Regions from separate parts of the Escherichia fergusonii ATCC 35469 genome, predicted to be linked through region 2. Evidence: predicted binding sites of a transcription regulator. Region 2 holds the regulator's gene; each other region holds the start of a gene.
The links. Region 2 encodes LexA, which represses DNA repair genes until DNA is damaged. Its sites were predicted from a motif close to TNCTGTATGTACATACAGNA; they were not measured.
Positions count from the first base shown of each region.

Region 1 (3,502 bases), 1.8 Mb from region 2:
GCAGATCTACAGCGTCAGAGTGCTGACGCCTTACTGGCAATGCTCCCACAGCGTACATTCACCCACGTGCTGGACGCGGGTTGTGGACCAGGCTGGATGAGCCGCCACTGGCGTGAACGTCACGCGCGGGTGACGGCGTTAGATCTTTCGCCACTTATGCTTGAGCAGGCACGCCAGAAGGATGCCGCAGACCATTATCTGGCGGGAGATATCGAATCCCTGCCGTTAGCGACTGCGATGTTCGATCTCACATGGAGCAATCTCGCGGTGCAGTGGTGCGGTAATTTATCCACGGCACTCCACGAGCTGTATCGGGTGGTGCGCCCCGGAGGCATGGTCGCGTTTACCACGCTGGCGCAGGGATCGATACCCGAACTGCATCTGGCGTGGCAGGCGGTGGACGAGCGCCCGCATGCTAATCGCTTTTTACCGCCAGATGAAATCGAACAGTCGCTGAACGGCGTTAATTATCAACACCATATTCTGCCCATCACGCTTTGGTTTGATGATGCGCTCAGTGCCATGCGTTCGCTGAAAGGCATCGGTGCAACGCATCTTCATGAAGGGCGTGACCAGCGAATATTAACGCGTTCGCAGTTGCAGCGATTGCAACTGGCCTGGCCGCAACAACAGGGGCGATATCCTCTGACGTATCATCTTTTTTTGGGAGTGATTGCTCGTGAGTAAACGTTATTTTGTCACCGGAACGGACACCGAAGTGGGGAAAACCGTCGCCAGTGGTGCCCTGTTACAGGCCGCAAAAGCCGCAGGCTACCGGACGGCAGGGTATAAACCGGTGGCTTCAGGCAGTGAAATGAACGCGGAAGGCTTACGCAACAGCGACGCGCTGGCGTTACAGCGCAACAGCAGCCTGCTGCTGGATTACGTAATGGTAAATCCTTACACCTTTGCAGAACCCACTTCGCCGCACATCATTAGCGCGCTAGAGGGCAGGCCGATAGAATCATCGGTAATGAGCGCTGGATTACGCGCGCTTGAACAACAGGCTGACTGGGTGTTAGTGGAAGGCGCGGGCGGCTGGTTTACGCCGCTTTCTGACACTTTCACTTTTGCAGATTGGGTAACACAGGAACAACTGCCGGTGATACTGGTAGTTGGCGTGAAACTCGGCTGTATTAATCACGCGATGTTGACTGCACAGGCAATACAACACGCCGGACTGACTCTGGCGGGTTGGGTGGCGAACGATGTCACGCCTCCAGGAAAACGTCACGCTGAATATATGGCCACGCTCACCCGCATGATTCCCGCACCGCTGCTGGGGGAAATTCCCTGGCTTGCAGAAAATCCAGAAAATGCGGCAACCGGAAAGTACATAAATCTTGCCTTGTTAAGCCAGTAATAAAATTGACCAATTTGCGAGCGGGATCGCGTAATTTCCTGGTGTTTGTTTAAGCAATTGAAATCGAAAAAAACAGAGAAATTTTTTTTACCCCCACAACATGAGATTTGTGGGGGAATAGTGCAGGCGGCAAGCCATATGGGCTGGAAGCAGTTATCCACCATTCCTGTGGATAACCATGTGCATTAGAGTTAGAAAACGTCAGGCAAGCGAGAGAACACGCGGCTTGCAGCTAAATTGCTGCGAAAGACGTCTCCAAAAAATATTGTTTTATTTACAGTTGGTTAGATAAAAGCAATGGCTCCAGGAAAAGAGTCGCTGACTGCCATAAAACCTTCATCAATCGGCTTGACAAATGTTAAGAAAGTCTTTGCTTTGGGGATAACCATTGTGAATTAGCATAATATCTTGCCAGAGATGAAATTAGTCTTGGGTAAATGTCATAGGGCTGCGATGTAACACAAATATTGTTGTGCGCTACTGGAATTTTATCCAGTCTTTTTTACTGGCATTATTAACCATGACGAGTAAAATTACATACCTGCCCGCCCAACTCCTTCAGGTAGCGACTCATGAGTAAACCGTTCAAACTGAATTCCGCTTTTAAACCTTCTGGCGATCAGCCCGAGGCGATTCGACGTCTCGAAGAGGGGCTGGAAGATGGTCTGGCGCACCAGACGTTACTTGGCGTGACGGGTTCCGGGAAAACCTTCACCATTGCCAATGTCATTGCTGACCTTCAGCGCCCAACCATGGTACTTGCGCCCAACAAAACGCTGGCGGCCCAACTGTACGGCGAAATGAAAGAGTTCTTCCCGGAAAACGCGGTGGAGTATTTCGTCTCCTACTACGACTACTATCAGCCGGAAGCCTATGTACCGAGTTCCGACACCTTCATTGAGAAAGATGCCTCGGTAAACGAACATATCGAGCAGATGCGTTTGTCCGCCACCAAAGCGATGCTGGAGCGGCGTGATGTGGTTGTGGTGGCGTCGGTTTCCGCGATTTATGGTCTGGGCGATCCTGATTTATATCTCAAGATGATGCTCCATCTTACGGTCGGTATGATTATCGATCAGCGCGCGATCCTGCGCCGCCTGGCGGAGCTGCAATACACCCGGAATGATCAAGCATTCCAGCGCGGTACTTTCCGCGTTCGTGGCGAGGTGATTGATATCTTCCCGGCAGAATCGGATGACATTGCACTTCGCGTGGAACTGTTTGACGAGGAAGTGGAACGATTGTCGTTATTTGATCCGCTAACCGGGCAGATTGTTTCCACCATTCCACGTTTTACCATCTACCCGAAAACGCACTACGTTACGCCGCGCGAGCGCATTGTGCAGGCGATGGAAGAAATTAAAGAAGAACTGGCCGCCAGACGCAAAGTGCTGTTGGAGAACAACAAACTGCTGGAAGAGCAGCGGCTGACTCAGCGTACCCAGTTTGATCTGGAGATGATGAACGAACTGGGATATTGCTCGGGGATTGAAAACTACTCGCGCTTCCTCTCCGGCCGTGGACCAGGTGAGCCACCGCCGACACTGTTTGATTACCTGCCTGCCGATGGGCTGTTGGTCGTCGATGAATCTCACGTCACCATTCCACAAATTGGCGGCATGTATCGCGGTGACCGGGCGCGTAAAGAGACACTGGTGGAGTACGGCTTCCGCCTGCCATCGGCGCTGGATAACCGTCCGCTGAAGTTTGAAGAGTTCGAAGCATTAGCGCCGCAAACCATCTATGTTTCGGCGACGCCGGGTAATTACGAGCTGGAAAAATCCGGTGGTGATGTGGTGGATCAGGTCGTGCGTCCAACCGGATTGCTTGATCCGATTATCGAAGTGCGACCGGTGGCAACACAGGTTGATGATCTTCTTTCGGAGATTCGCCAGCGAGCGGCAATTAACGAACGCGTGCTGGTCACAACACTGACCAAGCGAATGGCGGAAGATCTTACGGAATATCTCGAAGAACACGGTGAGCGTGTACGTTATCTTCACTCAGATATCGATACCGTCGAGCGCATGGAAATCATCCGCGACTTGCGTCTGGGTGAGTTCGACGTGCTGGTAGGGATCAACTTACTGCGCGAAGGTCTGGATATGCCGGAAGTTTCGCTGGTGGCGATCCTCGACG
Region 1 covers NC_011740.1:2,389,508-2,393,009, reverse strand. Annotated here, with positions in the region: gene bioC (malonyl-ACP O-methyltransferase BioC) at 1-687, shown strand, start outside; gene bioD (dethiobiotin synthase) at 680-1,363, shown strand; gene uvrB (excinuclease ABC subunit UvrB) at 1,936-3,502, shown strand, end outside.
Region 1: uvrB (excinuclease ABC subunit UvrB) is a predicted target of LexA. The motif match lies at 1,842-1,861, and genes of this name have one in related genera.

Region 2 (3,502 bases):
GCTACGCGCTTCGTCTTCTACCGCTTTGGCGATCGCACGGGAGGCGAGCAGTTTATTAAACAGATCCTGACGGGCAGGCAGGCGCGGGCCAACTGCTGCAAGTCGCTGACGAGCGAAGTGCATACGCGCGACACGTGCCAGTTTCTGAGCAATAGTTTTATCCGTGCCGTGTTCATCCGCCATATGGCGTAAAGAAACGGACGGCGAGAAACGCACAAAGCTGTCACGGCCTAACCACAGAACAGCAAAGAATTTTTGCACGCCGTTGAGCATACGCAATGGTGGATTAACTTCGCCTTTTTCACGCCCTGGTGAACGACCAAACATTACCGATACTGGCACCATCTGGACGTCGAGATTGGGGTTACTGCGGTGTAAGTCGAGATAGTCGTGAAACAGCTTGATCGACTCTTCTTTTGGCGTGTAATAAGTGAACACGCGTGGACCGCCGTGAATAAAGACATAGCGAGGCAGCAGCGTACCGTCGATCTCCAGTGGATCTAACGGGTCAGGGAGATCGTGCGCCAGACACTGGGCACGTAGGGTCAGCAAATCCGCTTTTGAGTTGTACGGTAAAACGTACATAATTGGACGAGAGGTATCGAGCCCCAGTTCCGGGGCAGGATCTGCCGGAATAGACTTGCTTTTTACCAGGATGCTTAATGGTAAATTCAGTAATTTGTAGTAAATTCGTGGCCAGCCGGACATAAACGATGTAAAGCCTCTGGTTAATAATGCAAATGCGCCGCAAGGATAGCAGAAAGTCGGTTGAAATTCTGTTGTATCCCTTCAACCTTCGCGTCGCGTTGTTGTCACCCGAATTACACGGGTAAACAGTTCTTTTTTATTGACGCTAATAAAGCAAAAAGGTTCTTTCAATGGCCAATAATACCACTGGATTCACCCGGATTATCAAAGCAGCAGGCTATTCCTGGAAAGGTTTTCGTGCTGCATGGGTTAATGAAGCAGCATTTCGCCAGGAGAGCGTCGCTGTATTGCTAGGCGTGGTCATCGCCTGCTGGCTGGATGTCGATGCGATTACCCGCGTATTATTAATTGGTTCAGTAATGCTGGTGATGATTGTCGAAATCCTTAACAGTGCGATCGAAGCAGTGGTTGACCGCATTGGTTCTGAATATCACGAACTTTCCGGGCGAGCCAAAGATATGGGGTCTGCCGCCGTTTTACTTTCTATTATCGTCGCACTGATAACCTGGGGCATCCTGTTGTGGTCGCATTTCCGATAATGCTTCCAGATTTCGCTAAAACTCTCGTTTATCGTGTATTTTGTGATTCCAAATTCGCCTTTCGCTGTATATACTCACAGCATAACTGTATATACACCCAGGGGGCGAAATGAAAGCGTTAACGGTCAGGCAGCAAGAGGTGTTTGATCTCATTCGGGATCACATCAGCCAGACAGGTATGCCACCGACGCGTGCGGAAATTGCGCAGCGCTTGGGGTTTCGTTCCCCAAACGCTGCTGAAGAACATCTGAAGGCGCTGGCACGTAAAGGTGTCATTGAAATTGTTTCTGGTGCTTCGCGTGGTATCCGACTGTTGCAGGAAGAAGAAGAGGGGCTGCCGCTGGTTGGGCGTGTAGCTGCTGGTGAACCACTTCTGGCACAACAGCATATTGAAGGCCATTATCAGGTCGATCCTTCTCTCTTTAAACCCAATGCGGACTTCTTACTTCGCGTTAGCGGCATGTCGATGAAAGACATTGGTATTATGGACGGCGACCTGCTGGCAGTACATAAAACACAGGACGTACGTAATGGCCAGGTCGTTGTGGCGCGTATTGATGACGAAGTTACCGTTAAGCGTTTGAAAAAACAGGGTAACAAAGTCGAACTCCTGCCAGAAAACAGTGAATTCAAACCTATTGTTGTCGATCTTCGTCAACAGAATTTCACTATTGAAGGTCTGGCTGTAGGCGTAATTCGCAACGGCGACTGGCTGTAATCAAGCTTTTAATACCGCGATGCATCAGGCATCGCGGTCTGTTTTTCACTTCTTCTCATCAGGCTTGTCTGCATGGCATTCCTTACCTCATCTGATAAAGCACTCTGGCATCTTGCCTTACCCATGATCTTCTCCAATATCACCGTCCCGTTACTGGGTCTGGTCGATACGGCAGTTATTGGTCATCTTGATAGTCCGGTTTATTTGGGCGGTGTGGCTGTAGGGGCAACGGCGACCAGCTTTCTCTTTATGTTGCTGTTGTTTTTGCGTATGAGCACCACCGGTCTTACCGCCCAGGCTTATGGTGCAAAAAATCCTCAGGCTTTAGCACGAGCACTGGTGCAACCGCTGTTGCTGGCATTAGGGGCTGGAGCATTAATTGCTCTGTTACGCACACCGATAATCGCTCTTGCTTTACATATTGTCGGTGGCAGTGAGGCTGTACTGGAACAGGCACGACGCTTTCTGGAAATCCGTTGGTTAAGTGCTCCGGCATCACTGGCTAATCTGGTATTACTTGGCTGGTTACTTGGCGTGCAATATGCCCGTGCGCCGGTTGTTCTGCTGGTGGTCGGTAATATCCTCAACATTGTGCTCGATATCTGGCTGGTGATGGGGCTTCATATGAACGTGCAGGGCGCGGCGCTGGCGACGGTTATTGCGGAATATGCAACATTGCTGATTGGTCTGCTAATGGTGCGTAAAATCCTCAAACTACGCGGTATCTCCGGTGAAATGCTGAAAACAGCCTGGCGAGGCAACTTCCGCCGCCTGCTGGCACTTAACCGCGATATCATGCTGCGTTCGTTATTGTTACAACTCTGTTTTGGCGCAATAACGGTTCTTGGCGCGCGACTGGGAAGTGACATTATCGCCGTCAACGCGGTCCTGATGACGCTACTCACCTTTACCGCCTATGCGCTGGATGGTTTTGCCTACGCGGTTGAAGCGCATTCAGGTCAGGCGTACGGTGCACGCGACGGGAGCCAGCTACTGGAGGTCTGGCGTGCAGCGTGCCGCCAGTCGGGGATCGTAGCGTTGCTGTTTTCTGTGATTTATTTGCTGGCGGGTGAACATATCATTGCCTTACTGACCTCGTTAACCCAGATCCAACAACTGGCCGATCATTATCTTTTCTGGCAAGTCATTTTGCCGCTGGTGGGGGTCTGGTGTTATCTGCTGGATGGCATGTTTATTGGTGCAACACGCGCCGCCGAAATGCGCAATAGTATGGCGGTCGCAGCAGCAGGATTCGCGCTTACGTTACTGACCTTACCGTGGCTGGGTAATCATGGTTTGTGGCTGGCATTAACCGTATTTTTGGCACTGCGAGGGCTTTCTCTGGCTTATATCTGGCGTCGTCACTGGTGTAATGGCACTTGGTTTGCAGAAACGTGATGGTTAAAAATTCTGATAAATAATTCTGATTCCAGATTCCTGACTACACTTAATCTCACGTTCAGCAGAAAACATAGCGATGTTGGACGCGACACTCTCGCTATTCACAACCTAACGATGAGGACTTGAATATGAATAA
Region 2 covers NC_011740.1:4,233,786-4,237,287, forward strand. Annotated here, with positions in the region: gene plsB (glycerol-3-phosphate 1-O-acyltransferase PlsB) at 1-708, opposite strand, end outside; gene EFER_RS20615 (diacylglycerol kinase) at 879-1,247, shown strand; gene lexA (transcriptional repressor LexA) at 1,357-1,965, shown strand; gene dinF (MATE family efflux transporter DinF) at 2,038-3,363, shown strand; gene EFER_RS20630 (CsbD family protein) at 3,495-3,502, shown strand, end outside.

Region 3 (3,502 bases), on a different replicon from region 2:
ATGGAAGCCACTGGAGCACCTCAAAGACACCATCGTACACTAAATCAGTAAGTTGGCACCATTATCCGGCAGGCGATCTGGATTATCGTCACGCTGTTAAATATGTCGCGGTAGGGATACCCGTTACCGGATACCCCCCGCACAGATCCCGGCGTGCGCGATTTACGCACCGGGCTCCTGCCTCGGGTGTCTGGCGGTGAACCGCTCCACAGGCCATGGATGAAGAACCCGAACCCTTGGTAGCCATGCGGCTGCCAGTTTGTTTGCTTTCGTCCAGGTCGTATCATCCTTCTGGCTCCTGCGCCTGAGCGCCCGGCGCCAGAGGTTTGTTACGTGTGTCCTGAACTTCTGCATGGTGGGGAAGTTGCCCGGTACCGAGTGATAGTTCAGGTATCCCTGAACCACTCTCCTGAGCCATTTTCCCTGTTCGGGGATTGAGTAATGCCAGCGCCTTCGCAGACCGTCTTTGATGGCTTTCAGAGTTGCCGTCATCCGATCCCGGCGGGTCTTTCGTATCAGCATGAACCTGCCGTTGCGATCTTTCCCGCTGATGTGCGTGAACCCGAGGAAGTTGAACGTTTCTGGTTTGCCTTTTCCCCTGATGGCACGGTTTTCGGCAGCGAAGCGGCCGAACTCCATCAGACGGGTTTTCTCCGGGTGAACCGTGAGTCCGAACTCCCTCAGTCTGCGCTGCATGGCTATACGGAAGCGCCGGGCATCGTATCGTTTGTCGAACCCGATGACGATGTCATCGGCGTATCTGACCATTACCACATTGCCTGTGGCATAGCGACGTCGCCACTGATGCGCCCACAGATCGAAGACGTAGTGGAGGTATATGTTTGCCAGCAGCGGTGAGATGACCGCACCCTGTGGGGTGCCTTCCTCCGTTGCTCGCCATTGACCCTCCTCCAACGTCCCGGCTGTGAGCCACTTACGTATGAGCCTGATTACGCTCCGGTCTCAGACCCCGCCGGGTCCATGTGGCACTCGCAGTATCGCACCCTATGATGTTGCCTTCCGTTAACAGTACAACGTCGGCACCCGGTAATTTAATATACATTTCGTGGCTCAATGGCTGGCCTGTCAACACCCCTGTCAACGCTTCGCCCCATACCTCGCGGTATGCAACGCATGACTCGGGGACCTTGTGGATTGCTGGTCCTTCAATGGTCGGGGACTTTCACCCCTTGATCTCTACCGGTCTCCCGGCGAACACTGTATGTATAACCAGTAAAATTAGAGTGTCAGGAGGAAAGATGAAACTACAACTTTTCAGCACCGGGAAAGAACTCCCGCCACAGGCCCATCCATTGTTTGCCGATCTGGCCAGCTGCGGTTTTCCCAGCCCTGCTGCTGACTATGTCGAGTCCGATCTGGATCTCCATGATTACTGCATACGGCATCCGAGCGCGACGTACTACCTGCGTGCCAGCGGAGACAGCATGGCCGACGGCAGTCTGTACAATGGCGATCTGCTGGTTGTGGACAGTGCTGAAAAGCCGCGGCACGGCGATATCGTTGTCGCCAGCATGCAGGGGGAGTTTACGGTGAAACGGCTTCTGCTGACGCCGCGACTGACGCTGCAGCCCATGAATGCCTCCTGGTCGCCGATTTATCCTGATCCCGACGAGCTGGATATCTTTGGCGTCGTCACGCATATCATCCACCGCCCGAGGGAGATGTACTGATGTTTGCCCTGGCCGATGTGAACAGCTTCTATGCCAGCTGTGAACGTGTTTTCCGCCCGGATTTGAAAGGAAAGCCGATAGTCGTCCTGAGCAACAACGACGGGAATGTAATCGCTCGCAGTGCCGAGGCGAAGCCCTGGATCAAAATGGGAACTCCGTGGTTTCAGATAAAAAACGAAAGATACCCGGAAAAAATATATGCGTTTTCAAGTAATTATGAACTTTACGCCTCGATATCGGCGCGCGTGATGAACTGCCTGGAGGAACTGGCCCCCAGGGTGGAACAGTATTCAATTGATGAGATGTTCCTCGACCTGACCAGCGTGGAGCACTGTATGGGGCTTGAGGACTTCGCCCGGCAGCTGCGTCAGCAGGTGTATGACTGTACCCGCCTGACCATTGGCGTGGGCGCCGGACCAACGAAAACCCTCGCAAAATCAGCCCAGTGGGCCTCAAAAGAGTGGAAACAGTTTCATGGCGTACTCGCTCTGACCAGGGGAAATCCGCAAAGGACGCGGAAACTGCTTTCACTGCAGCCGGTTGAAGAAATCTGGGGGGTGGGTAACCGTATTGCACGCAAGCTAAATGTGCTGGGCATAAAAACCGCGCTCGATCTGGCTCTGACGAACCCGGCCTTCATCCGCAAAAATTTTTCTGTCGTCCTTGAGCGAACGGTACGGGAACTGAACGGGGAAAGCTGCCTTTCGCTTGAGGAAGCCCCTCCGACGAAACAGCAAATTGTCTGCAGCCGCAGTTTTGGCGTGAAGATCACGGAGTACGAGTCACTCCGTCAGGCTATCTGTCAGCACGCAGAGCGGGCCTCTGAAAAACTGCGTAAAGAGCACCAGTATTGCCGGCATATTTCCGTTTTCATCAAAACGTCTCCGTTCGCCATTAAAGAGCCTTACTACGGCAACGTGGCTACGGAAAAACTTCTTACACCCACTCAGGACACCAGGGACATCATTGCAGCCGCTACAACGGCTCTGGAGCGTATCTGGAGGGATGGGCACCGGTATGCCAAAGCCGGAGTTATGCTGAATGACTTCACCGGCTCCGGAGTTTCGCAGCTGCAACTGTTCGACGAACGCCCGCCACGCCCTCACAGTGCTGAGCTGATGAGGGTTCTGGACGGGATCAACAACTCAGGGCTGGGTAAAGTATGGTTTGCGGGGCGGGGTATGGCCCCGGAATGGCAGATGAAACGGGAGATGCTTTCTCCTGCTTATACGACACGATGGTCAGATATTCCTGCAGCGAAACTGGCGTGAAACCATGGCGATTTCACCGTGAAATTCTCAACCTAAACTGCCTAATTACAATAAGTTAGATGTGAAATCGCCATGGCGAAATTATTGACTCAAATTTCTGTCAAGGACTTCGTTGATAGCCTTGTCCAGTTCATCCTGAATCACTTTTGACATACGGCTAAACTCATAAGTCAGCGTGCGCCCTTTCACACGCTTACGCGCGAACTTGTCCTTTTCTTCAAAAGACCAGAGTGGGGAAACCACTGACTTTTCCTTGGGAGATGGATCTATCAATGCCTGAGATGCCTGAGAAATCAGCTTCAGAATACTGGCTTTCTGTTCGTCTTCTGGTCGCTCGCCATCACTCAAAATTGCATCGAGCTGAGCTGATACAGACTGAATGAGTTCTTCAGGCGTTAATCCCTTTTCACCGAGTTTTTCATTAACTTCTAAAAGAAGTTTATAATCACTAAACGATAGCTCCGACTGAACCGGGAACAGAGAAATTAAGTCTTGCGGTACGGCCGCCGCCTGCAGCGCCCTGGTAACTTTAGCCTGAGA
Region 3 covers NC_011743.1:3,970-7,471, reverse strand. Annotated here, with positions in the region: one part of gene EFER_RS00045 (IS1-like element IS1X3 family transposase) at 1-11, opposite strand, end outside; partial or broken gene EFER_RS00035 (reverse transcriptase domain-containing protein) at 163-963, opposite strand; gene umuD (translesion error-prone DNA polymerase V autoproteolytic subunit) at 1,260-1,691, shown strand; gene EFER_RS00025 (Y-family DNA polymerase) at 1,691-2,962, shown strand; gene EFER_RS00020 (ParB family protein) at 3,044-3,502, opposite strand, start outside.
Region 3: umuD (translesion error-prone DNA polymerase V autoproteolytic subunit) is a predicted target of LexA. The motif match lies at 1,217-1,236, and genes of this name have one in related genera.